DNA from 2 places in the Micromonospora sp. NPDC050495 genome. Region 2 is predicted to be linked to the other one. Evidence: riboswitches for the same ligand, from Rfam matches in the RefSeq annotation. Region 2 holds a riboswitch; the other holds the start of a gene.
The links. A riboswitch is a leader RNA that binds a small molecule or an ion and turns the genes downstream of it on or off. The one in region 2 is predicted to bind thiamine pyrophosphate.
Positions count from the first base shown of each region.

Region 1: it holds a riboswitch for thiamine pyrophosphate, as region 2 does, so the genes downstream of both, thiE (thiamine phosphate synthase) here and AB0I11_RS20535 (ECF transporter S component) in region 2, are expected to answer to the same signal.

Region 1 covers NZ_JBFAJK010000003.1:234,573-249,248, forward strand. Annotated here, with positions in the region: gene AB0I11_RS06240 (hypothetical protein) at 1-1,727, shown strand, start outside; gene thiC (phosphomethylpyrimidine synthase ThiC) at 1,821-3,413, opposite strand; gene thiD (bifunctional hydroxymethylpyrimidine kinase/phosphomethylpyrimidine kinase) at 3,431-4,219, opposite strand; gene AB0I11_RS06255 (thiamine phosphate synthase) at 4,216-4,833, opposite strand; gene AB0I11_RS06260 (thiazole synthase) at 4,935-5,714, opposite strand; gene thiS (sulfur carrier protein ThiS) at 5,711-5,911, opposite strand; gene thiO (glycine oxidase ThiO) at 5,902-7,068, opposite strand; gene thiE (thiamine phosphate synthase) at 7,062-7,688, opposite strand; TPP riboswitch at 7,683-7,793, opposite strand; gene AB0I11_RS06280 (DUF559 domain-containing protein) at 7,914-8,828, shown strand; gene AB0I11_RS06285 (aldo/keto reductase) at 10,170-11,132, opposite strand; gene AB0I11_RS06290 (ATP-binding cassette domain-containing protein) at 11,249-12,925, opposite strand; gene AB0I11_RS06295 (methyltransferase) at 12,967-13,572, opposite strand; gene AB0I11_RS06300 (hypothetical protein) at 13,700-14,676, shown strand, end outside.
Region 2 covers NZ_JBFAJK010000021.1:12,537-27,212, reverse strand. Annotated here, with positions in the region: gene AB0I11_RS20600 (cytidine deaminase) at 1-268, shown strand, start outside; gene era (GTPase Era) at 324-1,238, shown strand; gene AB0I11_RS20590 (acyltransferase) at 1,420-2,571, shown strand; gene AB0I11_RS20585 (DUF4097 family beta strand repeat-containing protein) at 2,558-3,343, opposite strand; gene recO (DNA repair protein RecO) at 3,446-4,300, shown strand; gene AB0I11_RS20575 (isoprenyl transferase) at 4,309-5,109, shown strand; gene AB0I11_RS20570 (hypothetical protein) at 5,178-5,363, shown strand; gene AB0I11_RS20565 (thioredoxin reductase) at 5,503-5,724, shown strand; gene AB0I11_RS20560 (pirin family protein) at 5,721-6,494, shown strand; gene gndA (NADP-dependent phosphogluconate dehydrogenase) at 6,502-7,944, opposite strand; gene AB0I11_RS20550 (hypothetical protein) at 8,380-8,622, shown strand; gene AB0I11_RS20545 (energy-coupling factor transporter transmembrane component T) at 9,085-9,885, opposite strand; gene AB0I11_RS20540 (ATP-binding cassette domain-containing protein) at 9,995-11,410, opposite strand; gene AB0I11_RS20535 (ECF transporter S component) at 11,530-12,108, opposite strand; TPP riboswitch at 12,181-12,287, opposite strand; gene AB0I11_RS20530 (alpha/beta hydrolase) at 12,377-13,201, shown strand; gene AB0I11_RS20525 (AAC(3) family N-acetyltransferase) at 13,198-14,010, shown strand; gene AB0I11_RS20520 (SIS domain-containing protein) at 14,007-14,676, shown strand, end outside.

The DNA.
Region 1 (14,676 bases), on a different contig from region 2:
GCACGGCTTCCCCGGCCGGCACGGAGTCGGCACCCGCGGGCGGGTTCCCGAGCGACGCGGGCGACCGCCACCTCGACGACCTGGCCCGGAACCTGCCGGGCTCCGGGCTGCCGCCGCCGGCCCGGCGGACCTCCGCGATCGACGTGCTCGCTGCCGGCCGCCCGGCCGCGCGATCCGGTCCGGAGCCGGCCGCCCCCAGCCAGGCCCCGGCGTCGTCCCTCGCCGCGGCACCGCCGACCGCGGATGCCGCGGCACCGCCGACCGCCGATGCGCCGGAACCGGTGCCGGCCGGGCCGGACCCGGCGGCCGGGGCGCGACCGCTCGCCCCGGCGGCCCCGACCTCGCCGGCCGACGAGCGACCGCAGCACCCGGACCCGCTACCGCACCACGCCGCCGCGCCCGAACGACCGCAGCACACCGACCCGACCGGGCGACCGCAGCAGCAGGCGGACGCCCCCGAGCGACCACAGCGCACGGCCGCCACCCAGCTACCGCAGCACACCGGCCCGGCCGGGCGGGACGTCGATCCGGCCCGCCGCGCCGAGCCGACCGCTGCGGCCGACGGCCCGGGTGACGCCGTGCTGACCACGGCGCCGACCAGCACCGCCGCGGGACGGCCCTCGGACGACGAAGCCGCCCCGGCGGAGGGCACGACGAAGCCCGCGCGCGGCGGGCGCGCCCGGCGGGGCCGCAAGCCGGCGTCGGCCGCCGGCGGACCGTCGGCGGCGGCCGTGCCCGTCGCCGGAACCGACCGGCCGGCGACCCCACCCGCGGCCGCCACCGACCCGGGCCGCGCGGAGCAGGACCGCACAACCGTCACCGCCCCGGGCCACGGGGACCACGACCAGACCCGGCCCACCGCGCAGGCGGACCACGACCGGACAGCCGCCGCTGCCGCCACGGACCACGAGCGGACACCGGCCGCCGGCCGCGCGGACCACGACCGGACTCCCGCCGCTGGCGACACGGACCACGAGCGGACTCCCGCCGCTGGCCGCGCGGACCACGAGCGGACTCCCGCCGCTGGCCGCGCGGACCACGAGCGGACACCGGTCGCCGGCGGCGGCCCGGGCGCTCAGGAGGTGGAGCAGCCCGGTCGCCGCTTCTTCTTCGACGAGCCGGCCGGCGGCGAGGGTCCGCCCGCGTCGCCCCGGCCACGCTTCCCGATCTTCGAGGACGTGACGGACCGACCGGGCGAGGTCCGGCCGGCGTGGCCGATCGCGCCCGCGCCCGCGCCGGGCTGGTCGGCCGCCCCGCGCGGCACCACCACCCCCGGCCCGGCCGGTGTCCCGGAGGCCGGACCGGCCGGCGAGCCCGACCCGGCGTCCGCACCACGCCCCCGGCACCGGGCGCTGCCGGACCTGCGCGCGTCCAACTGGGAGGCCCTCGCCAACGCCCGGCCCGCCCCGGCGGCGGAGCCCGGTGGCCGGCACGCCGATCCGCCGCCGGCCGGCCCGGAGCCCGGACCGGTCGAGCCGGCCGAGGGCGCCGGGACGGCTGAGCCGACCGAGGCGGTCGAGGAGACGGCAGGCGGGAAAACCAAGTCCCGCCGGGGACTGTTCCGGCGTAACCGGGGCAAGGCGGCCGAGCCGGTGGAGGCCGACCGCGAGGCGGAGCCGCTGCCGGCCCAGGACGAGGAGTTCGTCGACTGGGTCGCCGGCCTCGCCTCCGACGACAACGCCGACGACGCCCGTTCGCTGCGTACCGGCCGGCACCACCGCGACTGACCCGTTGGGTGGGTACCGGGCCGACCAGCGGCCCGGTACCACCCGACCCGCCCGGCCCCCGTGCAGCGGTCCGGCCGGTGGTCCGGCCAGCGGTCAGGCCAGTGGCAGGTAGACCCGCCCGCCGGCGTTGAGGAACTCCTCGGACTTGTCCCGCATGCCGCGCGCCGCGTACTCCTTCAGCTCCTGGGTGATCTTCATGGAGCAGAACTTCGGCCCGCACATCGAGCAGAAGTGCGCGGTCTTCGCCGGCTCGGCGGGCAGCGTGGCGTCGTGGTACGACCGGGCGGTCTCCGGGTCGAGCGAGAGGTTGAACTGGTCCTCCCAGCGGAACTCGAACCGGGCCTTGGAGAGCGCGTCGTCCCAGGCCTGCGCCCCGGGGTGCCCCTTGGCCAGGTCGGCCGCGTGCGCGGCGATCTTGTACGCGATCACGCCCGCCTTCACGTCGTCCCGGTCCGGCAGCCCGAGGTGTTCCTTCGGGGTGACGTAGCAGAGCATGGCGGTGCCGAACATGCCGATCATCGCGGCGCCGATGGCCGAGGTGATGTGGTCGTACGCGGGCGCGATGTCGGTGGTCAGCGGCCCGAGCGTGTAGAACGGCGCCTCGTGGCACCACTCCTGCTGGCGGTCCACGTTCTCCTTGATCTTGTGCATCGGCACGTGCCCCGGACCCTCGATCATCACCTGGACGTCGTGGGCCCAGGCGACCTTCGTCAGCTCACCGAGCGTGCGTAGCTCGGCGAACTGCGCCGCGTCGTTGGCGTCCGCGATGGAGCCAGGACGCAGCCCGTCGCCGAGGGAGAACGTCACGTCGTACTTCGCGAGCAGCGCACACAGCTCCTCGAAGTTGGTGTAGAGGAAGTTCTCCTCGTGGTGCGCCAGGCACCAGGCCGCCATGATCGAGCCGCCCCGGGACACGATCCCGGTGACCCGGTCCACGGCCAGCGGCACGTACGGCAGCAGCACCCCGGCGTGCACGGTCATGTAGTCGACGCCCTGCTCGGCCTGCTCGATCACGGTGTCCCGGAACACCGCCCAGCTCAGCTGCACCGGGTCGCCGCCGACCTTCTCCAGCGCCTGGTAGATCGGTACCGTGCCGATCGGCACCGGCGAGTTGCGCACGATCGCCTCGCGGGTCTCGTGGATCCGCTTGCCGGTGGAGAGGTCCATCACGGTGTCCGCGCCCCACCGGGTGGCCCAGGTCAGCTTCTCCACCTCCTCGGCGACCGACGAGCTGACCGCCGAGGTGCCGATGTTGGCGTTCACCTTGACCAGGAACGCCCGCCCGATGATCGCCGGCTCGCACTCCGGGTGGTTGACGTTGAGCGGCAGCACCGCCCGCCCGGCGGCGATCTCGTCCCGGACGAACTCCGGCGCGACACCCTCCCGGATCGCCACGAACTCCATCTCCGGGGTGACGATCCCGGCCCGGGCGTAGCCGAGCTGCGTCGGGCGCTTCCCGTCGACGCCGGCCAGCGGGGTGCCCGCGCCCCGCACGGGGGCGACGTCGCCCCGGGCGGCGATCCACGGCCCGCGCAGCGGTGGCAGCCCGACCGCCGGGTCCGAGCCCGGGCCCGAGGTGTCGTAGAGCCGCACCGGGGGGTTGTCCCCGGCCAGTTCCACCTCGGCGAACGGCACCCGGAGGTCCGGCCGCGACCCCTCCACGTAGACCTTGCGTCGTGCCTGCATGACAGCCTCCCTGTCGCTCATGCGGACCAGCCGAAGTGGTCCAGCGGGCCGCGTCCCGCGCCCAGCGCCCAGTCGCGCGCGCCGGTCAGCGCGCGGGTCACGTACTCCTTCGCGGCGGCGACCGCGACCGGCACCGGATCGCCCGCCGCCAGCCGGACCGCGATCGCCGCCGAAAACGAGCAGCCGGTGCCGTGGTTGTGCCGGGTCGCCACCCGGGGCGCGCGCAGCAGCGTGGTCCGGCCCGCGCCGGCCAGCACGTCCACCGACTCGCCGCCGGCGTCCACGTCACCGCCGGTCACCACCACGTGCGCCGGGCCCGCGGCCGCCAGCGTCTCGGCCGCCGCGACCATCTCCTCGACCGTGGTCACCGGGCGTCCGGTGAGGGCCGCGGCCTCCGCGCGGTTCGGCGTCGCCACCTCGGCGTACGGCAGCAGCCGCTCGACCGCCTCCACCACGCCGAGCCGGTGTCCACTGGTGGCGACCAGCACCGGGTCGACGACCAGCCGGGGCAGCCGCCCGGCCCGCGCCGCCTCGGCCACCGCGCCGGCGACCGCCGGGCTGCCGAGCATGCCGGTCTTCACCGCCCGGACGTCGAAGTCGCCGAGCACGCTGTCGAGCTGGTCGCGCACGGTCTGCGGGGGCAGCGGCAGGACGGCGTCCACGCCCCGGGTGTTCTGGGCGGTGACGGCGGTGAGCACGCTGGTGCCGTACGCGCCGAGGGCGGCGAAGACCTTGAGATCGGCCTGGATGCCGGCGCCGCCGCCGGAGTCGGATCCGGCGATGGTGAGGACTGTCCTCGGGGTCACGTCGCTCCCTGGGCTGTGGTGGTGGGTCGCGGCCGGTCGTGGGCCGCCGCGCTGAGGGTGGCGGCGGCCGCGGTGGGCCGCTCGGCGCGCATGATCGCGCCGAGCACGGCGACCCCGCTGGCGCCGGCCGCGACGCACGCCCGGACCTGGTCCGGGGTCTCGATGCCGCCCAGGGCGAGCACCGGTACCGGGCTGACCCGGATCAGCTCGCGCAGCCCGGCCGGGTGCAGGGGTGGGCCGTAGCCGGGTTTCGTCCTCGTCGGGAAGACCGGCGACAGGGTCACGTAGTTCTCCGCGCTGAGTCGGGCCAGCTCGGTGGTGTCGTGGCAGGAGCGGCCGACCAGGCCGACGGGCGGCGGCGGGTACGGGCCGGCGGCGGGCAGGTGCACGGCGTCGCCGCCGAGCGGGTCCGGGCCGGCGACGATCAGCCGGCCGCCGGCCTCGGTGAGGATCGCGCGCAGGTCGCCGGCGAGGGCGGCCCGCTCGGCCCGCGGCAGGTCCTTGTCCCGCAGCACCACCCAGCGCACTCCCCCGGCCACGGCCGCCTCGACGACCTCGGCCAGGGGTCGCCGGGCCATCCGCCGGTCGGTCAGCAGCAGCACTCCCGACGGCAGCTCGCGAGCGCCCGACGAGATCGTGGCGGACGGGGGCCCCGCCGGCCGTACCCGGCCGGCGGGGCTGCCCGTCGCGCGGACGGCGATGCCGGGCGACGCCGTCACAGCTCGGGCCGTCCGTCGTCGGGGGTGGAGGCCAGGGCGTGGAAACGACGGGGGATCCGCCCGGCCCCGTACGCCAGCCGCCCGGCCCGCACGGCGTGCCGCATCGCGGTGGCCATCGCCACCGGGTCGGCGGCCCGGGTCACCGCGCTGGCCAGCAGCACCCCGTCACAGCCCAGCTCCATGGCGAGCGCCGCGTCGGAGGCGGTGCCGATGCCGGCGTCGAGGATCACCGGCACGGCCACGGCCTGCCGGATCAGCCGGATGTGGTGCGGGTTGCCCACCCCCAGCCCGGAGCCGATCGGCGCCCCCGCCGGCATCACCGCCGCGCAGCCCACGTCGGCCAGCCGCCGGGCCAGCACCGGATCGTCCGACGTGTACGGCAGCACGGTGAACCCGTCCGCCACCAGCTCCTCGGCGGCGCGCAGCAGCTCCACCCCGTCCGGCAGCAGCGTGCGCTCGTCCCCGATGACCTCGAGTTTCACCCAGTCGGTCTCGAACGCGTCGCGGGCCAGCCGGGCCACCTTCACCGCCTCGGCCGCGGTGTGGCAGCCCGCCGTGTTCGGCAGCAGCCGTACCCCGCACCGCTCCAGCAGGTCGAGCAGGCCACCGGCGCTGCCCGGCGCGGTGTCGACCCGGCGCAGCGCCAGCGTGACCAGTTCCGTGCCGGAGGCCCGGATCGCCTGCTCCAGCACGTGCAGGTTGGCCGCGCCGCCGGTGCCGAGGACGAGCCGGGAGCCGAAGGTGACCCCGCCGATCTCCAGGGGCATGCCGCTCACCCGCCCTGCGCGGCGCTGAGCACCTCGACCCGGTCACCGTCGCGCAGCACCGTGGCCGGCCAGCCGCCGCGGGGCACCACCTCGCCGTTGACCGCGACCGCGAGGCCACGCTCCTGGGTGGTGACCGCGCGGACCAGCTCGGCGACGGTGACGCCGCCCGGCAGGTCCCGCCCAGCGCCGTTGACGATCAGTCGCACGTCTCCTCCTCGCTGTCGGATGGGGTCCGGACCGGTCCGGACCGGCCGGCGAACCGGGCCGCGCCGAAGGGCGCGAGCAGCGGGTCCGGCTCGCCGGTGACGACCAGCTCGGCGACCAGGTCGGCGGTGACCGGGGTGAGCACGATGCCGTGCCGGTGGTGCCCGGCGGCGACGAGCACGCCGGGGCGGCCGGGCAGCGCCCCGATGATCGGCGCGTTGTCCGGCGTGCCGGGCCGCCACCCGGCCGCCGCCTCCACCAGCTCGTACTCGGCCAGTTCGGGGACCAGGTCGACGGCGGCGCGGAGCAGCCGCAGCACCGCCCCCGCGGTCACCACGGTGTCGGCGCGCTCCTCGACGGTCGCCCCGACCACCACCTCGCCGCTGTCCCGGGGCACCAGGTAGACCGGCTCGCCGTCGGCGTACCCCCGGATCACGTGCCGGAAGCCGGGCGGACCGCCACCGGGCGCGCGGAGCCGGAGCACCTGCCCCTTCACCGGCCGGACCGGAAGGCCGGTGAGCGCCGCCGCGCCGCAGCCGGCCGCCACCACGACGACCCGGGCGGCCAGCTCGGACAGCGCGCCGACCGCCGCCGGTCGCAGCACCGCGCCGGCCCGCTCGGCCGCCGTCCGCAGCGCGGCGACCAGCCGGCGCGGGTCGACCTGGTGGTCGCCGGGCGCGAGCGCCCCGCCGCGCACCCGGGGCGCCAGCGCCGGCTCGCGGTCCCGCAGCTCCGAGGGGCGCAGCGGCCTGATCGGCAGGCCCAGGCCCCGCTGGTACGACCAGAGCCGGCTCGCCTCGGCCAGGTCGTCGGCGGTGAGCCCGACCACCAGGGTGCCGTCGGTGCGGTACCCGACGTCGGCGTCGGCGGCCCCGGCCAGCTCGGCGGCGAAGCCGGGCCAACGGGCGGCGGACTCGGTGAGCAGCCCAGTCAGCTCCCGCTCCCCGAAGTACGCCTCGGCGACCGGCGCCAGCATCCCGGCGGCCACCCGCGACGCGCCGGAGCCCGGCGCCGGGTCGTGCACGCTCACCCGCAGCCCGCGCTGCGCGCACCGCCACGCGATCGCCAGCCCCACCGGCCCCGCCCCGACCACCGCCACGTCGGCCGCGACGGTGCCCCGGCCGACGTCGCCGGTGCTGCCCGCGCCCCCGCTCAGCACGTCAACGCCCGGAGCAGCTCGGCCGTCGCCCCGGCCGGATCCGCCGCGGCCGACAGCGCCCCGACCACCGCCACCCCGTACGCCCCGGCGGCCCGCAGCGCCGGCACCGACGCGGCGGTCACCCCGCCGATCGCGATCACCGGCACGCCCACGGCCCCGGCGACCGCGCGGATCCCCGCGGGGCCGATCGGGTCGGGCAGCCCGGACTTGGTCGTGGTGGCGTAGCACGGCCCCACGCCGAGGTAGCTGGCCCCGGCGGCGACCGCCGCGGCGGCGCTGAGCGGCTCCCGGGCCGTCGCGCCGAGCACGGCGGCGGCACCGAGCACCCGGCGGGCGGCGGGCACCGGCAGATCGTCCGCGCCCACGTGCCCGCCGTCGGCGGCCACCGCCAGCGCCACGTGCAGCCGGTCGTTGACCAGGCAGGTCGCCCCGTACGGCCGGCACAGCCCGGCCACCCGCCGGGCCAGCTCGTACGTCTCCCGGTCGGTGGCGTCGTCGGCCACCCGGACCTGGACCACCAGTTCGGCGCCGGCCACCGGCAGCGCGGCCCGCAGCACGCCGAGGGGGTCCCGACCGGGCCGGGTGTCGGTGATCAGATGCAGTCGCCCCAGGGACGGCACGGCAACACTCCTCCCTGCGCCGGCATTACCCGGATCAGGTTCAACGGTCGGGGGCTGTCAGCCCCCCTCTCAGCCCGGTCCGCACCGGGCTCCCGTGGGTCACTTGCGGCCTACCGTACGACGTTCCCCCCGATCCGCCAAGGGCCGGTGACACTTTTCCCACCCACCGTCCGGAGTGGAGGGCGGGGACGGCGAGTGACCTTCCGGTCACGTCATGCTGTCCGGATGCCCTCGCCTGCCCGCGTTCCGCGCCGGTTGTCGTTCCTGCCGTTCCGCGGCAGCGTCGCCGTCGCCGAAGGCCAGCTGACCTGGGCGATGGTGCGCGGACCGGCCTGGCGGCGGCTGCTGCCCGACGTCTACGTGCACCGCGACGGCCACCGCCCGGACGACCACCGGATGTGGTGCGAGGCCGTCGCCCTACGCCTGCCGCCCGGCGCCGCCGTCGCCGGGCGCAGCGCCGCGTACCTGTGGGGCGCCGACCTGCTCGACCCGACCGCCCCGGTCACCGTGCTGCTGCCCCGGACGGCCCGGATGCGCCCGCATCCCCGGGTACGCGTCGTCCGCTCGGTGCTGCCGGACAGCGACCGCACCCGGTTCGCCGGGCTACCGGTCACCACGGCCCCACGCACCGCCTTCGACCTCGGCCGGCAGGCCCCCCGCACGGACGCGCTGGTCGCCGTCGACGCGCTGCTGCACCGGCGGGTGGTCAAACTGACCGACCTCCGGGCGTACGCCGCCGCGCGGTCCGGCTGGCCGGGCACCAGGCTGCTCCGGGAGGTGCTGGCGCTCGCGGAGCCGCTGAGCGAATCTCCGATGGAGACCCGGCTCCGGCTGCTCCTGCTCGACGCCGGGCTCGGGCCGCTCGTCGCCCAGCACGACGTGCTCGACGCCCGGGGCCGCTTCGTCGGACGGGTGGACCTCGCCTGGCCGGCCCGCCGCGTCGCGGTCGAGTACGACGGCGACCACCACCGGGAACGCGCCCACTTCCGCCAGGACGTGGCCCGCCTCAACGCGCTCCGGGCGGCCGGCTGGCTGGTCCTCCGCTTCACCGCCGACGACGTGCTCCGCCACCCGCGCGCCACCGTCGCTCTGGTCCGTCAGGCCCTCGCCGAACGTGCCGCCACCCCACGCCACCCCTGACCCTGGCCGCCCGCCTCGCCGCCCGCCTCGCCGCCCGCCTCGTCGCGCGCCCCGCTGAGCGGCACAGCGTCGCCGCCGGTGTCGCGCTGTGCGGCACAGCGTCGCCGCCGGGTGTCGCGCTGTGCGCACCCCGGGCCGCTCGCCGATGACGCCGATCTGGCTGGCAACCGCAGTCAGCGAGTGCGGCAGCCGACCACCAACCACCGACCAAAGCCATCGACCACCGATCACCGATCACCGATCACCGAACGCCGAACGCCGAACGCCGACCACAAGCCATCGATCGCCGACGCAAACCGCCGACCCAACCCGCCGAACGCCGAACACCATGGACATCAAAAGCCCGCTTTGATGTCCACAGCGCTCACACCTCCCGCCTCGCCCGCCGCGTTTTGCGCTCTGCCGCTTCGCGCCCCGCTCCGCTCAGCCACCCGCTCTGCCCAGCCACCCGCTCCGCTCAGCCACCCGCTCTGCCCCGCCACCCGCTCTGCCCAGGGCAGCTCGGTGGCGAGCCGGTCCCGCTCGCACGGGCGTCGGATGCGCGCGTCCCGCACCACGCCGTTCGCGCCCCGCTCAGTTCAGGCATCCGCCCGCTCAGGCATCCCGCCCCACGCCGTGCCCTTGCCCGGCGGCCAACCGAATGTCTCGGTGGAACGCTATGGAGGTCAAAAGCGCTCTTTGACCTCCATAGCGTTCCACCCGCTCCCGTGCCGTTCGGTCGCCGACCCCGCTCAGCGTCCCGTCCCACGCGCCGCCCGGCCCAACGGGCCAACCGGACGCGATCGGTGGATCACCATGGACGTCACAAGCGCACCTTGGCGTCATCAGCGCTCATCCCGCCCCGCCCGGCGCCCCTTTCGGCCGCTCGCAGCACCCACCGGGCCGGCCACCGGAGGCCATCGGTGGAACACCACCGACATCCGAAGCCCTGCTTGACCTCACCAGCGCTCCACCAGCGCCGCCGCGCCCAAACTCCACTTCCGACCACGCCGACGCCTCGCCCAACGTTCGAGCGGACGCCGCCGGTGGAACACCATGGAGGTCAAAAGCGCTCTTTGACCTCCATGGTGTTCCACCGAGGCCGTCACTCGACGGCGTGCCCGGCCGGCGGCGGCCCAGCACCGAACTCACAGAGCCCAGCGCCCATTCGGTAGAGCGAGAGACCCGCCCACAGGGCCGACGAGCCGGCCCACAGCGCCAGTGACCTGCCCGTACGCCGAGGGTCGGGCCGCCCAGGAGCAACCGGCACGCAGGGCGCAACGGGCCCGGCCGGCGTGGCCCGGGGGTGGAAAGCAGGCTGCCCCGGTGCCGGAGACGGCACCGGGGCAGCGCTGAGCCCGGTCAGAGCAGGGCGTCGAGGGCGTCCAGGTCCTGGTCGGTGGGCTGCCAGGTGCCCGCCTCGGCGTTGGCGCGTACCTGCTCGGGGGTGGTGGCGCCGGCGATCACGGAGGTCACCGCCGGCCGGGCGGCCAACCCGCCGATGGCCACCTGGAGCATGTTGAGCCCACGCTCGGCCGCGTACGCCTCGATCGCCTCGATGGTGTCCCAGTCGGCCGCGGCGAGCCGCTCGGCGTACCGGCCGCCACCGGCGAGCCGGCTGCCGGGCGGGGGCGTCTCGTTCCGCTTGTACTTGCCGGTGAGCAGCCCGTTGGCGAGCGGGAAGAACGGCAGCATGCCCAGGCCGAACCGCTCGCAGGCGGGGATGACCTCGGTCTCCACGCTCCGTTCCAGCAGCGAGTAGTGGTTCTGCGCGGAGACGAAGCGGGTACGGCCCTGGGACGACGCGGTCCAGTCGGCGTCGGCGATCTGCCAGCCGGCGAAGTTCGAGTTGCCGAGGTAGCGCACCTTGCCGGCGCGGACCAGGTCGTCCAGGGCGGCGAGGGTCTCGTCGATCGGCGTACCGGGGTCCGGCTCGTGCATCTGGTAGAGGTCGATGTGATCGGTGCCGAGGCGGCGCAGCGACGCCTCGACCGCGCGGGCGATGTACCGCCGGGCGCCCCGGGCGCCGTGGTCGGGGCCGTTGAGGCCGTGCATGTCCATGCCGAACTTGGTGGCGACCACCACGTCGTCCCGGCGCCCCTTCAGCGCCTCGCCCAGCAGTTCCTCGGAGCCGCCCTGCGGCTCGCCGTAGATGTCAGCGGTGTCGAAGAAGTTGATCCCGGCGTCGAGCGCGGCGTCGACCACCGCGCGGGTTCCGTCGCGGTCGAGCTTGCGGCCGAAGTTGTTGCAGCCGATGCCGACCACGGACACCACGAGCCCGGAGTCGCCCAACCGGCGATAGGTCATCTCAGTCACGAGATTCACCCTATGCCGGCCGCCAGCAGGTCACCGTTCGAGCCCGCCGGCCGGCCCGGCTCGCCGGCCGAGCCGTTCCCGACATCAGGTTCGTAGCGACGCCGACCGGGCCCCGGCGGCGGCGGTCAGCGGACGTCCCAGACCGGCTCGGGCGTCTCGACCACCTCTCCGTCGCCGCGGAACAGCACGAACCGGTCGAACGAGCGGGTGAACCAGCGGTCGTGGGTCACCGCGATCACGGTCCCGTCGAAGGCCGCGAGCCCAGCTTCGAGCGCCTCGGCGGAGGCCAGGTCGAGGTTGTCGGTCGGCTCGTCGAGCAGCAGCAGGGTTGCCCCGGACAGCTCCAGCAGCAGCACCAGGAAGCGCGCCTGCTGCCCGCCGGAGAGCGTGCCGAAGCGCTGGTCGCCCTGGCCGGCCAGCTCGTACCGGGACAGCGCCGCCATGGCCGCGTGCCGGTCCATCCCGGCCCGGTGCTCGTCGCCCCGCCACAGGATGTCGACCAGCGTCCTGGCCATCAGCTCCGGCCGGTCGTGGGTCTGGGAGAAGTGGCCGGGCCGGACCCGGGCGCCGAGGCGGATCACCCCGTCGTGCGCGACGGGCGTCAGCTTCGCGGCCTCGGCCGGGACGCTGGCCGGGTCGGGGTCGGTGCCGCCGCGGGCCAGCAGCCGCAGGAAGTGCGACTTTCCGGTCCCGTTGGCACCGAGCACCGCCACCCGGTCGCCGTACCAGAGTTCCAGGTCGAAGGGGTAGGTCAGGCCGTCGAGTTCGAGCTGCTCGGCGATGACCGCGCGCTTTCCGGTCCGCCCGCCGCTCAGCCGCATCCGGATGTCCTGGTCCTTCGGGGGTACGGGCGGCGGCCCGGCCTCCTCGAACTTGCGCAACCGGGTCTGCGCGGCCTGGTAGCGGGAGGCCATCCCCGAGTTGTACGCGGCCTTCTGCTTGTACATCAGCATCAGCTCGCGCAGCTTCTCGTGCTCCTCGTCCCAGCGGCGGCGCAGCTCGTCCAGGCGGTCGTGTCGGGCCACCCGTGCGGAGTGCCAGCTGGCGAAGCCGCCCGGGTGCACCCAGGCGCCGCCGCCCTCGACGGCGACGACCCGGTCGGCGGTCTGTGCCAGCAGTTCCCGGTCGTGGGAGACGTAGAGCACGGACTTGCCGGACTCGCGCAGCCGGCCCTCCAGCCAGCGCTTGCCGGGCACGTCGAGGAAGTTGTCCGGCTCGTCGAGCAGCAGCACCTCCTCGGGGCCGCGGAGCAGCAGTTCCAGCGCGAACCGCTTCTGCTGGCCGCCGGAGAGGGTCCGCACCGGGCGGTCCCGGGCGGCGTCCCAGGGCAGGTCGAGCACCATGGTGGCCACCGTGTCGAAGAGCACCTCGGCGTCGTACCCGCCGGCTTCGCCCCAGGCGGCCAGCGCGTCCGCGTACGCCAGTTGGGCCTTGCCGGCGGCGCTGCTGTACTTGCCGCGGACCTCGGCCGCCCGCATGGCTGCCTCGGTCTCGACGAGCCGGCGGCCGGCGTCGCGCAGCGCCGGCGGGGCGAGCGAGAGCGCCAGGTCGGCGAGGGTCGACTCGTCCCCGATCATGCCGATGAACTGGCGCATCACGCCGAGCCCGCCGGAGCGGGCGATGGCGCCGGTACGCACCGGCAGGTCGCCGGCGACCATCCGCAGCAGGGTGGTCTTGCCGGCGCCGTTGGGGCCGACGAGGGCCACCTTGGCGCCCTCACCGACCCGGAACGACACCTCGGCGAAGAGCTCTCGGCCGTCCGGGAGGGTGTGCCCGACCCCTGCCACGTCCACGTATCCCACGCCGGCATCCTGCCCGAGGGGCGGGGGCGGGCGACACTCGTTTACCGGGTGACCCGCAGCACCCGGAAGCCCTTCTGGCTGGCGTGCCGTGCCACCTGCCAGCCCTGGTCGGTCAGCCAGCGGTGCAGCGAGTCGCCGCCGAGGTTCTTCGCGACGACCAGCCACGCCACTCCGTCCGGGGCGAGCCGGGGCAGCCAGTGCCGGAGCAGGTCGTGCAGCTCGGACTTGCCGATGTGGATGGGCGGGTTGGACCAGATCTGGGCGAAGGTGACCTCGGCCGGTACGTCGTCCGGCGCGACCGCCCGGACCCGCTCGGCCGCGCCCACCCGGGCGGCGTTCGCGGCGGTGAGTTGCCGGGCCCGCTCGTTGACGTCGACCGCCCAGACCGTGGCGGCCGGCGCGCTGGCGGCCAGGACGCAGGTGATGGGGCCGAAGCCGGAGCCGATGTCGAGCAGCGGACCGGTGACGTCGGGCGCCGGCAGCGGGGCCTTGCGCAGCAGGACGGCGGTGCCGGGGTCGAGCCGGGCGGCGGAGAAGACCCCGCTGGCGGAGGCGAGGGTGTAGTCCCGCCCCGCCACGGAGAACTCGACCTCGCGCGGCTGGACGGCGCTCGTGGGCTGCGCGGTGAAGTAGTGGTCGCCGGTCACGCCGGGAATTGTCGCACCGGCGCGGGTGGGCGTCGGCGACGGTGTGCCGGACCGGGTCGGACGCCACTCCGCCCAGATTTCCCGATATTACCCTCGAAAGGGACAATCGACCCCTACTGTGTCTCACATGGTGTATCGGTACGAGTCCGATGAGGACGCCTTCCTGGAGTACCCGGGGTCCGGGCCGGACCCGTCCGCGCCGGCCGCCGCGCCACCGCCGCCGGCGGGCCCTTCGCCGTCCCGCTTCCCCACCCCGTCGCTGCCGCCGGCCCGGGTCGCCCGACCGCCCGTCGACACGGCCCCGGCCCCGGCCCCGGCCCCGGCTCCGGCTCCGGTCCCGGCTCCGCTGCCCGCGCCGGCCCCGCCACCGGTTCCGGCTCCCCCGCCGGCCCCCGTGCCGGGCCGGCTCGAACCGGACGCCCCCCGGGCCACCGCACCGCCCGCCGCCGTGCCACGCCCGGCGCCGGCCGCGATCTTCCGGACGACCGAACCGCTGGACCTGTCCCGCCCCAGCCGGGCGGAGCGCAGGCGCGGCGGGGGGCGCGCCTGGCAGGCCCTGATCGGTGGCGCCGCCGTCCTGATGCTGCTCGCCCTCGGCGGGTTGGCCGTGGCCGCGCTGCTCGACGAGCGCACCCGCACGCCGCAGGCCGGCACGCCCACCGGGCAGCCGGTGGTGGAGCAGTCCGCCGCGGCCGACGGGACGGACCTGGACTCCCGGGACACCGACCAGTTGGCGCTCACCGTCAAGGAGGTCTTCCCCGGCAAGAAGCTGGTGGTCGCCGACGGCCAGCCCGCGTACCCGGTGCTCAAGACCCATTCCAGCGGCAGCTGCGGGGTCGCGGTGACCGGGGAGATCGCCGACCTGCTCACCCGGCTCGGCTGCAACCAGGTGGTCCGGGCGACCCTGCGCTCCCCCGACGGCGACCACCTGCTCACCGCCGGGCTGTTCAACCTCACCGACGTGGCCAGCGCGCAGCGCGCCCGGGACCGGATCCGGCAATTGCTCGACGAACGGCAGGGCCGGTTCCGGGGCATGGCCGCCGACGAGAACACCGAGGCCGTGGCGAAGGCCGCCGCCCGCATCGGCTGGCAGGTACGCGGCCA
Region 2 (14,676 bases):
CGTGGAGGGCGCCGCGGTCCGGGACCAGGACGGCCGGACGTACGCGGCGGCCAGCGTGGCGCTGCCGTCGTTGGCGCTGACCGCGCTCCAGCTCGCGGTCGCCTCGGCGGTGGCCGCCGGGGCCAGCCGGCTGGAGGCGGCGGTGGTGGTGACCGAGGCCTCGACGCTGGACGGCGCCGGGCACGCCGCCGTCCGGGACCTCGCCGCCGACGCGCCGATCCACGTGGCCGCGCCGGACGGCACCGTCCTCGGCACGGTGGTCGAGTGACCGGGCAGCGCACCTGGCCGGCGCGCGGCGGCGCGGGGCGAAGCGGAGCGGTGGCATGAGCGCGACCGGGCTGCCGGATCCGGAGGCGCCGCGCCCGTACCGGGCCGGGTTCGCCTGTTTCGTCGGCCGGCCGAACGCCGGCAAGTCGACGCTGACCAACGCGATCGTCGGCACCAAGGTCGCGATCACCTCGAACAAGCCGCAGACCACCCGGCATGTCATCCGGGCGGTGCTGCACCGGCCGGACTCCCAGCTCGTGCTGGTCGACACCCCCGGCCTGCACCGGCCCCGGACGCTGCTCGGCGAGCGTCTCAACGACCTGGTCCGGGAGACCTGGAGCGAGGTCGACGTGATCGGTCTCTGCATCCCGGCGAACGAGCCGATCGGCCGGGGCGACCGGTTCATCACCGGCGAGCTGGCCAGCCTCAAGGCCACCGTGCTGGCCGTGGTCACCAAGACCGACCTGGTGGACAAGCGGCGGCTGGCCGAGCAGCTGCTCGCGGTCAGCGAGCTGGGCGAGTTCGCCGACGTGGTGCCGGTCAGCGCGGTCTCCGGGCACCAGGTGGACACGCTGGTCGACGTGATGACCGGCTACCTGCCGGAGTCGCCGCAGCTCTACCCGGACGACATGCTCACCGACGACCCGGAGCAGGTGCTGGTCGCCGAGCTGATCCGCGAGGCGGCGCTGGAGGGGGTCCGGGACGAGCTGCCGCACTCCATCGCCGTGGTGGTGGAGGAGATGATCCCGGAGGGCAACCTCACGAAGATCTACGCCGACCTGTACGTCGAGCGGTCGAGCCAGAAGGCGATCGTCATCGGACACCGGGGCAGCCGACTCAAGGAGGTCGGCACCACCGCCCGCCGGCACATCGAGGAGCTGATCGGCGGCCGGATCTACCTGGACCTGCACGTCCGGGTCGCCAAGGACTGGCAGCGGGACCCGAAGCAGCTGCGCAAGCTCGGCTTCTGACCGCGTCCCTGCGCTCCGCCGGCCCCGGGCCGGAGGAGCGCGTCAGGCCGTGACCGGCCTGGTCAAATTCAGTCTGCTCTATGGGAAGTCTCACTTTCGGCCCGGCCCGCGGGCCGGTTCGCCGGGCCGGCCCGGAGGGTAGGGGAAACCTGTTCCCGCCCCCGGACCCAGATGCAGGCTGATGCGAAACCGATACCTTGACCTGCTCCGCTCCCTGGCCATCGTCCGAGTCGTCGTCTACCACGTGACCGGCTACGCCACGCTCACCCTGGTGTTCCCGGCCATGTCGGTGATGTTCGCGCTCGCCGGCTCGCTGATGGCCGCCTCGCTGGACCGGACCGGCGCGCCGGCCGTGCTGCGCCGGCTGCGTCGCCTGCTGCCGTCGCTCTGGGTGCTCGCCGCGGTCTTCGTCCCGGCCATGCTGCTCACCGGGCTGCCGTTCACCCCGAAGGTGCTGCTCTGGCTCTTCCCGGTGAGCGACCCGCCGGCCAACTACTGGGGTGGGCTGGCGCTGAGCCCGATCTGGTACCTGCGGGACTACCTGTGGTTCGTGCTCGCCTCGCCGCTGGTGCTCTGGCTGTTCCGCCGGGCGCCGCTGCCCGTGCTGCTCGCCCCGTACGCGCTGCTCGCGGTGATCGAGTTCGGCATCTTCCCGGACGCCCCGACCATGCTGCGCGAGTTCGGCCTCTACTTCGGCGCCTGGCTGCTCGGCTTCGCCCACCACGACGGGCTGCTGCGCCGGATGCGAAACCGGGTGCTCGTGCCCACCGCGCTCGTCCTCGGCACGGCCGGCCTGGCCTGGATCGTCACCCACCCCGGCCCGCGCGGCCACGACCTGAACGACATCCACCTCGGCAACGCGCTCTGGTCGGCGGCGTTCATCCTGGTGGCGATCGGCCGGGCGCCCGACGGGGCGGCCTGGGTGGACCGCAACCCGGTGCTGAGCCGCGTCGTGACGGTGCTGAACCGGCGCGCCCTCACCTGCTACCTCTGGCACATGCCCTTCGTGGTGGCGCTCACCCCGCTGGTCGGCCTGGTCGGCTGGACCCCGCGCGACCCGCTCGGGCTGGCCGTCCGGGTGGTGCTGGTGTTCGTCCTGGTCGGCGTGGTCACCCTGCTGGTCGGCTGGGTGGAGGACCTGGCGGCCCGGCGTACCCCGGAGCTGTTTCCCGGCCGGCCCCGGCGGACCGGGGCCGAACGGGCGGCGACCGCGCCGGCCAGCCCCGCGCCGGCCGGTGCGGCGGCCGAACTGGTCGGCGCCGGCCGGGTCCCCGCCCCGCGCCGCGCCCCCGAGCCGACCGAGTCGCGCGCGGACCGCCTCAGCGCCGGATGATCCGGACGTTGCCGCTGGTGGCGGCGACGTCCAGCAGCAGCGACGCGGCCGGGTCGTCGGGCACGCCCAGGTTGGTGTCGCCGGACCGGGCGCTGGCCCGCACCCGGTAGCGGTCGTCCGGCACGGTGAGGTCGATGTCGCCGCTGGACGCCCGCAGCCGAACCGTGGCCGGCCGGTCCAGCTCGACGGTGACGTTGCCGGAGCTGGCCTCCGCGTCCACCCCGGCGCCCAGCCGGCGCGCCTCGATGTCGCCGGACGACGCGCGCAGCCGGACCGCGCCGGCCGCGTCGACCACCCGGATGTTGCCCGAGGTGGTCTCGGCGCGGACATCGCCGCGTGCCCCGCTCACGCTGAGATCCCCCGAGCGCAGGGTGAACTCGACGGTGCCGACCTGGGCCAGCTCGACGTTGCCGGAGGAGGTCTCGCCGCGCACCGCCACGCCCGCCGGGGCGGTCACCTCCCAGGAGACGGTGCACCGGGCGCCGCAGTCGGTCGGCAGCACCAGTTCGTCGCCCTTGATCTGGTACCGGGTGTCGGGCTGCTGCCCGCCCTGGTAGCGGACCACCCGCTTGATCCGCACCTGGCCGGCGGGCCCGGTGGCGCGGACGGCCACGTCGCCGGCGCCCCCGGACGGCACGGTGATCCTGCTGATCCCGGTCGCCTCGGTGTTGTCGTAGTCCAGCCGTCGGAACGACAGGTTGTCGCACCCGCAGAGGAGAATGAGCGAGGCCGCGGCGGCGGTGACGGCGACGGCGGTCCGGTGCAGAGCCATGGCGAGCACGCTACGACCCACCGCCCGGGTGGCACATCCGGGATCCACCGCCGATCCACCCCGAGCCGACCCTGAGATCGCACCCCGAGGGAGAATGGCCCGATGGCCGGGTACCGCCGACAGCTCTACCGCGACGACGCGGTGGTGCTGCGCGTGCAGAAGCTGGGTGAGTCCGACCGGATCATCACCCTGCTCACCCGCCGGCACGGCCGGCTGCGCGCGGTGGCCCGCGGCGTGCGGCGCACCACCAGCAGGTTCGGCGCCCGGCTGGAGCCGTTCGGGCACGTCGACCTCCAGCTCGCCGGCGACCCCAAGGGCAATCAGGGCAGCTCGCTGCAGAGCATCAGCCAGGTCGAGGGGATCGACCTGTACGGCAAGCGGTTCCTCGGCGACTACCCCCGCTACACGGCGGCCAGCGCGATCGCCGAGACGGCGGAGCGGCTCACCCCGATCGAGCGGGAGCCCTCGCTGCGGCTGTTCCAGCTCACCCTGGGCGCGTTGCGCTCGCTGGCCACCGGCGAGCACGCCACCACCCTGGTGCTCGACGCGTACCTGCTGCGCGGCATGTCCTTCGCCGGCTGGGCGCCGGCGCTGACCGCCTGCGCGGTCTGCGGCACCCCGGGGCGGCACCGGGCGTTCTCGGTGCCGGCCGGCGGCGCGGTCTGCCCGGACTGCCGGCCCCCCGGCGCCGCCCACCCGGCCCCGGCCACCATCGACCTGATGTCCGCGCTGACCACCGGCGACTGGGCGTACGCCGACGCCACCGAGACCGGCGTGCGCCGGGAGTGCAGCGGCCTGGTCGCGGCGCACCTCCAGTGGCATCTGGAGCGCGCGCTACGCTCGCTGCCGCTGGTCGACCGGGGCGCCCCGGCGGCCGGCGCGGGGCCGGGTGTGGTACCGCCGGGTGCCGGCGCCGGACCGGCCACCGCTGGCGCGAACAGGGAGATTAGCGAGTGATCCGATCGATGAGGGCCGGCCGGCGCGAGCCGGTGCCACCGACTCCGCACCCGTCGGGCGCCCGGCCCCCGGCCCTGCCGGCCGACGCGCTGCCGCGGCACATCGCCGTGGTGATGGACGGCAACGGGCGCTGGGCCAAGGAGCGCGGCCTGCCCCGCACCAAGGGTCACGAGCAGGGCGAGCACAGCCTCTTCGACACCATCGAGGGCGCCATCGAGCTGGGCATCCCCTACCTGTCGGCGTACGCCTTCTCGACCGAGAACTGGCGGCGCTCGCCGGACGAGGTCCGCTTCCTGATGGGCTTCAACCGGGACGTGATCCGTCGCCGCCGCGACCAGCTCGTCGACCTCGGCGTCCGGGTGGTCTGGTCCGGCCGGGCCGGGCGGCTGTGGAAGAGCGTCATCTCGGAGTTGCAGACCGCCGAGGAGATGTCCCGCGGCAACTCGACGCTGACCCTGCAGTTCTGCGTCAACTACGGCGGCCAGGCGGAGATCGCCGACGCGACCGCCGCGATCGCCCGGGACGTCGCCGCGGGCCGGCTGCACCCGGACCGGATCACCGAGAAGACCATCGGAAAGTACCTCTACCACCCGGAGGTCCCCGAGGTGGACCTCTTCCTGCGCCCCTCCGGCGAGCAGCGCACCTCCAACTTCCTGCTCTGGCAGAGCGCGTACGCCGAGCTGGTCTTCCTGGACACCCTTTGGCCGGACTTCGACCGCCGCCACCTGTGGTACGCGTGCGAGCTGTACGCGCAGCGGGACCGCCGCTTCGGCGGCGCGCTGCCCAACCCGGTGGCGCCGACCGGCTAGGTGAGGCTTACCGACGCGACGCACTGGGTACCAGAACGTACAGCAGACGATCGCGGAGGTGAACCCACATGATTCAGAAGCGGATCGCGCAGTGGGCGGTCATGGCGGTCGCCGTGCCGCTGGCGGCGGCCGGTGCGCGCCGGCTCAGCCACACTCTGGAGGCCCGTCGCGGGCCGAGCGGGGCGAGCCGGTTGCTCACCAGGGGCGCCGACATGCTCCGGCCGCAGAAGGCCAAGCGGCGTCGGTTCTTCTGACGCCGGCGGCCCGGCGCAGCGTCGCGGCGGGCCATCCCTCGGGCGCCTCGCATCCGGCTTTCGGGCCGGGGGCGGGGCGCCCGCGCGTACGATCGGCGCAGGGCGCGCCGCCGGGACGCGCCCGCCACGGGGGTGGGAGATGAGCGATCTCCGGTTCAAACTGATCATGGCGTTGAACGCCGCCGACCTGGGCGATCCCATCTGCGAGCAGGTGGCCGAGATCTGCGCGGAGATCGCCGAGCAGCACTGCGCCGAACTGGGCCACACGCCCGCCCTGCGCACCGGCGAGATCGGTGAGCTGGCCACCGGCGAACCGGCGCTGACCTGGGCACCCACCGAGACCGGGCAGCGTGCCTGGTGACCGCGGTCGCCCCCGCCCCGGCGGTGGACGTACGCCGGGCCGCTGACCGGTTCGCCACCCGGCTGTCCTGGCTGGACTCGAAGCACTCCTTCTCGTTCTCCCGGCACTACGACCCGGCCAACACCCACCACGGCCTGCTGCTGGTCAACAACGACGACGTGGTGCGCCCGGGCACCGGCTTCGAGACCCACCCGCACCAGGACATGGAGATCGTGACCTGGGTGCTGCGCGGTTCCCTGGTGCACCAGGACTCGACCGGGCACTCCGGCGTCATCTACCCCGGCCTGGCCCAGCGGATGAGCGCCGGCACCGGCATCCTGCACTCGGAGAAGAACGACTCGTGGCGGTTGGACAACACCGCCCCGCACCGGGACCCGGTCCACTTCGTGCAGATGTGGGTGCTGCCCGACGAGGAGGGCGTCGACCCCGGCTACGAGCAGCTGGAGATCGGCGACGAGCTGCTCCGCGGCGGGCTGGTCCCGGTCGCCTCCGGCATGGACCGGTACGACGGCGCGTCCGCCATCCGGATCCGCAACCGCTACGCGACCCTGCACGCCGCCCGGCTCGCCCCCGGCGACGAGGTCGACCTGCCCGACGCGCCGTACCTGCACCTCTACGTGCCCAGCGGCGCGGTGACCCTGGAGGGCGCCGGGCGGCTGGACGAGGGGGACGCGGCGCGGATCACGATGACCGGTGGGCAGCGGGTGGTCGCCGCCGAGCCGGCGGAGATCCTGGTCTGGGAGATGCACGCCACCATCAGCGGCGCCTGACCGGCGCTCACGCCGGCACTTCGGAGCGGTCGCCGGCCCAGAGCGTGTGGAACGCCCCCTCCCGGTCCACCCGGTGGTAGGTGTGCGCCCCGAAGTTGTCCCGCAGGCCCTGGATCAGCGCGGCCGGCAGCCGCTCGGCGCGCAGCGCGTCGAACCAGGCCAGCGACGACGAGAAGGCCGGGGCCGGCACGCCCGCCCGGGCCGCGTCGGCCACCACCCGCCGCCAGGCCGGCACCCCGGCGCTGACCTGCTCGGCGAACCACGGGGCGACCAGCAGCGTGGACAGCTCCGGCTCCGCGTCGTACGCGGCCCGGATGCGGTCCAGGAAGCGGGCCCGGATGATGCAGCCGCCCCGCCAGATGGTCGCGGTGCCGCCCAGGTCGATGCCCCAGTCGTACTCCCGGCTGCCGGCCCGGATCTGGTCGAAGCCCTGCGCGTACGCGACGATCTTGCTGGCCAGCAGCGCGCGCCGGACGTCCTCGACGAAGCGCTCCCCGTCGTCGACCTGCCACTTCTCGCCGGCGTCGGGGAACGCGCGGCGGGCGGCGGCCCGCTGGTCGGCGTGCCCGGACAGCGACCGGGCGAACGTGGCCTCGGCGATGCCGGTGATCGGGATGCCCAGGTCGAGGGCGCTCTGCACGGTCCACCGGCCGGTGCCCTTCTGTTCGGCCTGGTCGAGCACGATGTCCACGAACGGGCGGCCGGTCGCGGCGTCGGTGTGCGCCAGCACGTCGGCGGTGATCTCGATGAGGAAGGACTCCAGCTCGCCGCCGTTCCACTGCCGGAAGATCTCCGCGAGCTCCGCCGGGCTCGCCGACAGGCCGGCCCGCAACAGGTCGTACGCCTCGGCGATGAGCTGCATGTCGGCGTACTCGATGCCGTTGTGCACCATCTTGACGAAGTGGCCGGCCCCGTCCGGGCCGATGTGCCGGCAGCACGGCGTGCCGTCGACCTGTGCGGCGATCTTCTCGAAGATCGGGCCGAGCGTCCGGTACGACTCGTCCGAGCCGCCCGGCATGATGCTGGGCCCGTGCAACGCGCCCTCCTCGCCGCCCGAGACGCCGGTGCCGACGAAGTGCAGCCCGTGCCCGCGCAGCGCCTCCTCCCGCCGGCGGGTGTCGACGAAGTGCGCGTTGCCGCAGTCGACCACGATGTCCCCCGCCTCGAGCAGGGGAACCAGTTCGTCGATCACCGCGTCGGTCGGGGCGCCCGCCTTCACCATGACGATCACCGCGCGGGGGCGTCGCAGCGAGGCGACGAAGTCGGCCATGGACTCCGCCGGCACGAAGGCGCCCTCGGCCCCGTGCTCGGCGACGAGGCTGCGGGTGCGCTCGGGCGAGCGGTTGTGCACCGCCACGGTGAAACCGTTCCGGGCCAGGTTCCGGGCCAGGTTGCGGCCCATGACCGCGAGGCCGGTGACCCCGATCTGCGCCGTCGCCCGCTCTGCCATGCGTACCGCCACCCTTCGGTCCGACCTGCCCGTGCTGCGACCGTATCGCGGTCCGCGCGGGCCCGGGCCGGGACGTCGACGGCCGGTGACCGTGCTGTCACTCCCGGACCGGGGGCGTCGTGGCGGTCGGACCGACCAGGTCACCCACGGACTCACCCACGCCCGGCGGGGTGATCGAGAACGCGATCAGCATGTCCTCGATCGGGCCGGTAATTCGGGTGCGGGGCGGCGGGCCGCGGGTTAGCCTGCTGGCATGCGTAACTGACGCCCTTCCTCCGAGCCCGGTCCACCGCCGTACGCGCCGTGGACCCGTCCCGCTCCGGGCGTCCGCATCCTTCTCCCCGCCGCCGTCGGCCGGGTGTCTTCCTGATCGGACCTGCCGGAGCCCTCGCGCCGGGGCCGCGCCCCGGCACCCGACAGTCAGGAGGTACGCGGATGCCCGCCAAGCGCAGTCCGAAGAAGTCCCGTAAGCCGTCGCCGTCTCTGCTGGAGGTGACCCCGATGGACCTCGACGCCCTCACCGTGGCGCCGGCGGAGCCGGTGGCCGTGCCGACGCCATCCGGGGCGGCGAAGCCGGCCCCGCCGAAGGCCGGCCCGCCGGCCGGGCGCGACGCCCGCCTCGCCGGGCGCAGCCAGCGCGCCGGTCAGACCCGGTTCTACGCCTTCCGGCGCAGCTGATCGCGCCCCTCGCGGCCCGGCCCGGCCCGCACGCCACGCGGTCCGGGCCGCGCCGCCCGACCCCGTCACCCCACTCTGGTTGCGCCGCCTGACTCGGCTGCGCGGCCTGGTTCGGCTGCGCGGCCTGGTTCGGCTGCGCGGCCTGGTTCGGCTGCGCGGCCTGGTTGGGCTGCGCAGGACGGTTGGCTGGCTCGCCTGACGTGGTCGCGCCGACCAATCTGGCCGCGTCGGGCGGGGAGGCACAGCGCTGTCTGGCGATATGCCACTGCGGCATCTTCATGCCTGGTGGGCAGATTCGGTTTGGGGGATGTCGGGCCGCCGGCGGTTGCCGTGGTGCCGGTCGGGTGGTGCCGGTCCGGCCGGGGAGACGCGGCGCGTGCCGGGCGGGGCGGTGCAGCGCTTTCGAACGATATGACGCAGAGGCATCTTGCGGCTCATCGGCGGGTGATGGGAGGGCGGCGGTCAGCCGAGCAGCGGGCGGAAGGTGCCCAGCAGCACGCTGGCCGCCAGCGCCGCGGCGCCCAGCGCCCCGGCGGCCACCACCAGCAGGGTGTCCGCCCGGGTGAAGCGCTGCCGCCGGGCGACCGTGCGCGGGGTGCCCGCGTCGAAGCCGCGCGCGTCCATCGCCACGGCCAGCCGGGTACCGCGCCGGATCGCCCCGACCAGCAGGGCGAACGCCGTCGACGCGAAGAGCCGCAGCTTGGCCACCGGGTTGCGGCCGGCGTCCACGCCGCGGGCCCGGCGCGCCATGCTGATCATCCGCCATTCCTGTTCGAGGAGCGGCACCAGCCGGAACGCGGCCAGCGCGCCGAGCGCGAACCGGGCCGGCGCCTTCGCGTTCTGGATCAGCGCGTCGGCCAGGTCGGTCGCGTCGGTGGTGGCGAACACGATGATCCCGGGCAGCGCCACCGCGAGCATGCGCAGCACCAGGCCCAGCGCGGTGACCAGCACCCCCTGGGTGACCAGCACCGGGCCGGCCGCGAGCAGCACCGGGCCGGACCGGTCGGCGGCGAAGAGCACCAGGGTGACCAGGATGCCGCCGGAACCGGCGAGCAGCGGCCAGGCCCGCCGGGCCAGCACCCGGTAGCGGATGCCGAACAGCGGCAGCACCGCCAGCTCGATCGCGATGGCGATCGCCGGGGCGACCGGGTCCAGGGTGGCGATCAGCAGGAGGGAGAAGAGCAGCGCGGCGGCGAGCTTCGCCACCGGGTTGCGCCGGGCCAGCGGCGCCCCGGCCGCCGCGATCGGCTCGACGCCGATCACCGCCGGCCTCCGGTCGCCCGCCGGCCTCCGGTCGCCCGCCGGCCTCCGGTCGCCCGCCGGTCACCGGCGACGGCCCGGCCGAACCGGGCCGGGGATCCCGCGGCGGCGCTCATCGGCGCTCCAGGGTGACGGTCCGGTCGGCCAGCGCGGCCACGAAGTCCGGGTCGTGGGTGACCGTCACGACTCCGTGGCCGGCGTCGCGCAGCTCGGCGAGGAGGTCGACCAGCTCCCGCCAGGTGCGCCGGTCCTGGCCGAAGGTCGGCTCGTCGCAGATCAGCAGGCGGGGCGCGGTGGCCAGGGCGGTCGCCACGCTCAACCGCCGCGCCTCGCCGCCGGAGAGGGTGTACGGGTTGGCCCCGGCCAGCCGGTCCAGGCGCAGCCGGGCCAGCAGGGCGTCCACGGTCGCCGCCACGGCCGGCTCGGGCTGGCCGGTGCGGCGCGGCCCGAGCGCCAGCTCGTCGCGGACGCTGCCGGTGACGAACTGGTGCTCCGGGTCCTGGAAGACCGAGCCGATCCGCCGGGCCAGGGCGGGTGCCCGCCAGCGGTGCGGGGGAGCGCCGGCGTCCCGGCCGGCCAGCGCCTCGCTCGCGGTGACCGCGCCGGCGCCCGGGCGGAGCAGCCCGCCGAGCAGCAGGGCCAGGGTGGACTTGCCGGCGCCGTTGGGGCCGAGGACGGCGAGCGCCTCGCCGGCGCGTACCTCGAGGTCGGTGGGGGCCAGCCGCGGCGGCAGGCCGAGCCGGTCGGCGGTGAGCAGCACCGCGCCGGGCGTCGCGGTGGCCCGCCGGGGCGGCACGGTGCGGCCGGGCACCCAGACCCCGGCGTCGGCCAGCGCGTCGCCGTGCGCGGCGAAGACCGCGTCGGGTGCCCCGTCGGCGCGCACCCCGCCGCCGGGCTCCAGCACCACCACCCGGTCGACCAGGGGCAGCGCCTCGGCGACCCGGTGCTCGACCAGGACCAGCGTGGTGTCGGCGTCGACGGCGTCCGCGACGGCCCGCCGGACCAGCGTGGCGCCGGCCGGGTCCAGGTTGGCGGTCGGCTCGTCGAGCAGCAGCAGTCCCGGCCGCAGGGCCAGCGCGCCGGCCAGGGCGAGCCGCTGCTGTTCGCCGCCGGAGAGCGCGGCGGTGGGCCGGTCCCGGTGGTACGGGAAGCCGACCCGGCGCAGCGCCTCGTCGACCCGGGGCCAGATCTCGTCGGCGGGCACCCCGCGGTTCTCCAGCCCGAACGCGACGTCGTCGCCGCAGCGGGCCATCACGAGCTGGCTCTCCGGGTCCTGGAAGACGATGCCGACCCGTTCCCGGGCCTTGCGCGGGTCGAGCCCGTCGATCTCGACGGTGCCCTCCTGCTCGCCGGAGTCCTCGGGCAGCAGGCCGGCCAGGGCGGCGAGCAGGGTGCTCTTGCCCGCCCCCGACGGCCCCAGCAGCAGCACCCGCTCGCCGGCCTCGACGCGCAGGTCGACCCCGCGTACGGCCCACTGCTTGCGGCCGGCGTGCCGCCACCCGAACCCGCGCAGGTTCACCGCACCCACCCCCGCACCCCTCCCTCCGGCCCGCACAGGCCCCAGCTTGGTTGATCAAGGAGTTTGCGTCCGCGGAACCGCCTCGGCCGACGCAAACTCCTTGAGATCAACGCGGTCGGCGGGGACGGTCAGACGGTGGCGCGTTCCCGGCCGGCGGGGAAGCGGTCCAGGACACCGGTGTTGGCCAGGGCCCGGGTGAGGGCGACACCGCCCAGGCCGGCCACCACCAGCGAGCTGGCCGCGGTGAGCAGGATGTACGGCAGGCGGAAGCTGCCCCACGCGGTGCCCGGGTACCAGACGAAGACGTCGTAGATCGACGCGGCCAGGCCGGCGAACGTCGCGGCCAGCAGCGCCACCGGCAGCCGGTAGCTGCGGTACGCGAACAGCGCGAAGGCCAGTTCGGCGGCGGCCGCCTCCAGCGGACCCTGCACGACGATCGTCCAGCCCCAACTCGTGCCGAACGCCACCGACACCAGCGCGGCCAGGGTGAGCGTGAAGAGCGCCGCGCCCGGCTTCCGGACGACCAGCGCGCCCAGCACGGCCGGCACCAGCCAGACGCCGTACAGGACGGCGCGGCCGGGCAGCGGGATGGCGTCCGCCGGCCCGTTCCAGAGCAGGCCCCAGGCCCAGAAGATGATGCCGAAGGCCACCCCGAGCACGGAAGCCACGACGATGTCGATGGTGCGCCACCGGTTGGTGCTGTCCATGGTTGCTCCCAGTTCCGTCAGGCGAACCAGGAGAAGACGCACGCCGCGCCCGGATCACCGGACGGCGGCGCGGCTGGAGGTCGACCGAACTCCCTGCGCTGGCATTACCCAGATCAGGTTCGAGGGTCTGCGGGCACCGGCCCGCACTCTCAGCGCTGTGCGCTCCCCTGTCGGATGTGAAGTTGTCTCGTCGCAGACGCTAGCACCGACCCCCACCCGCGGCCCAGCAGGGCGATCACCGGGCGGACCGGTGGGTAGGGTGGCGATCATGCGGGTCGAGGCGCGAGGTCTGACGTTCGAGGTACGCACCGGCGGCCCCGAGGACGGCGACCCCGTCCTGCTGCTGCACGGCTTCCCGCAGCACGCAGGCGAGTGGGACGACGTGGTGCCCGCCCTGCACGCCGCCGGGCTGCGCACGTACGCCCTCGACCAGCGGGGCTACGCCCCGGGGGCGCGACCGGCGGCGGTCGAGGCGTACCGGATCCCGGAGCTGGTGGCGGACGCGGCCGCCGTGCTCGACGCGCTCGGGGTGACCCGCGCGCACCTGGTCGGCCACGACTGGGGCGCGATCGTGGCGTGGGGGCTGGCGGCGGCCCACCCGGAGCGGGTCCGCACCCTCACCGCGGTCTCGGTGCCGCACCCGGCTGCGATGGGGCACGCGCTCGCCACCGACCCGCGACAGAAGGCCCGCTCCGCCTACATCGCCCTGTTCCGGCGGCCCGGCAAGGCGGAGAAGGTGCTGCTCGCGCTGCACGCCACCGCCCTGCGCCGGATGCTCTCCGCGGTCGGCGACGCCGCCCGGGTGGCCCGCTACGCCGACCCGATGCGGGAGCCGGGCGCGCTGACCGCCGCGCTGAACTGGTACCGGGCCATGTCGGGCGCGGACATGAAGGCCGTCGGGCCGGTGGACGTGCCGACCACCTTCGTCTGGAGCGACCGGGACATCGCGATCGGCCGGACCGCCGCCGAAGCCTGCGCCGGCCACGTGACCGGCGACTACCGCTTCGTGACGCTGACCGGCGTGACGCACTGGATCCCCGACGAGGCCCCGGCGCCGCTGGCCGAGGCGATCCTCGCCCGCGCCGGCCGGTGAGCGCCACCGCCGGGCCGGCCCGCCCGCACACCCGCGCGTCGCTCGCCGCCCAGTTCCGCGCCCTCGGCGTACGCCCCGGCGGGACGGTCCTGGTGCAAGCCGCCCTGCGCCCGCTGGGTTTCCTCTGCGGCGGCCCGGAGGCCGTGCTGCTCGCCCTGCGCGACGTGCTCGGCCCGGACGGGACGGTCGTGGTGCCCATCCACACCCCGGAGAACAGCGACCCGGCCGGCTGGACCAACCCGCCGGTGCCGCCCGACTGGTGGCCGGTGATCCGGGCGGAGCTACCCGGCTTCGATCCGGCGGTCACCCCGAGCCGGTTCATGGGCGCCTTCGCCGAGCAGGTCCGCACCTGGCCGGGCGCCCGGCGCAGCGCGCACCCGTACGTCTCGTTCGCCGCGCTCGGGCCGGCCGCCGAGCGGATCGTGGCCGGTCACCCGCTGGCCGACATGCTCGGCGAGCGTTCCCCGCTGGCCCGGCTGTACGAACTCGACGCCGACGTGCTGCTGCTCGGCGTGGACCACGGCAGCAACACCTCGCTGCACCTGGCCGAGTACCGGCAACCCGCGCCACCCCGGGAGCGGTGCGGCGCGGCCGTGCTCACCGCCGACGGCGGCCGGGACTGGGTGTGGTGGGACGACGTACGCCTCGACGAGGAGGACTTCGACCGGCTCGGCGTCGACCTGGAGGCCACCGGCGCGGTGCGGTCCGGACCGGTCGGCGACGGGACGGGACGGTTGATGCGGCAGCGGGCGGCGGTCGACTTCGCGGTGGACTGGCTGGCCCGGAACCGACGGACGGAGGAAGCATGAGCGTGAGCGCCGAGGCGTACCTGGCGGTGGTGACCGAGACGATCGGGCGGGTGGCCGCCGGGCAGCGGGAGAACGTGGCCCGGGCGGCCGAGCTGATCAGCGGATCGTTGCGCGCCGACGGGGTGGTGCACGCGTTCGGCACCGGGCACTCCGAAGCCCTCGCCATGGAGATCGCCGGCCGGGCCGGTGGGCTGGTCCCGACCAACCGGATCGCCCTGCGGGACCTGGTCCTGTACGGCGGGGAGCCGGCCGACGTGCTCGGCCCGAAACTGGAACGCGAGCCCGCCGTGGCGCACCGCCTCTACGAGCTGGCCCCGGTCCGCCCGCAGGACGTCTTCGTGCTCGCCTCCAACTCCGGCGTCAACGGGGCGATGGTGGAGTTCGCGGCCATCCTCAAGGAGCGCGGGCACCCGCTGGTCGCGATCACCTCGGCCGCGCACTCGGCCCGGATGACCTCCCGGCACCCGAGCGGCCGCAAGCTCGCCGACTTCGCCGACGTGGTGCTCGACAACGGCGCCCCGTACGGCGACGCCACCCTGCCGCTGCCCGGCGGCGGCGCGGTCGGCGCGGTCTCCTCGATCACCGCCGCGCTGCTGGCGCAGCAGATCGTCGCGGAGGTGGTGGCCCGGCTGCTGGCCGCGGGGGAGCAGCCCCCGGTCTACCTGT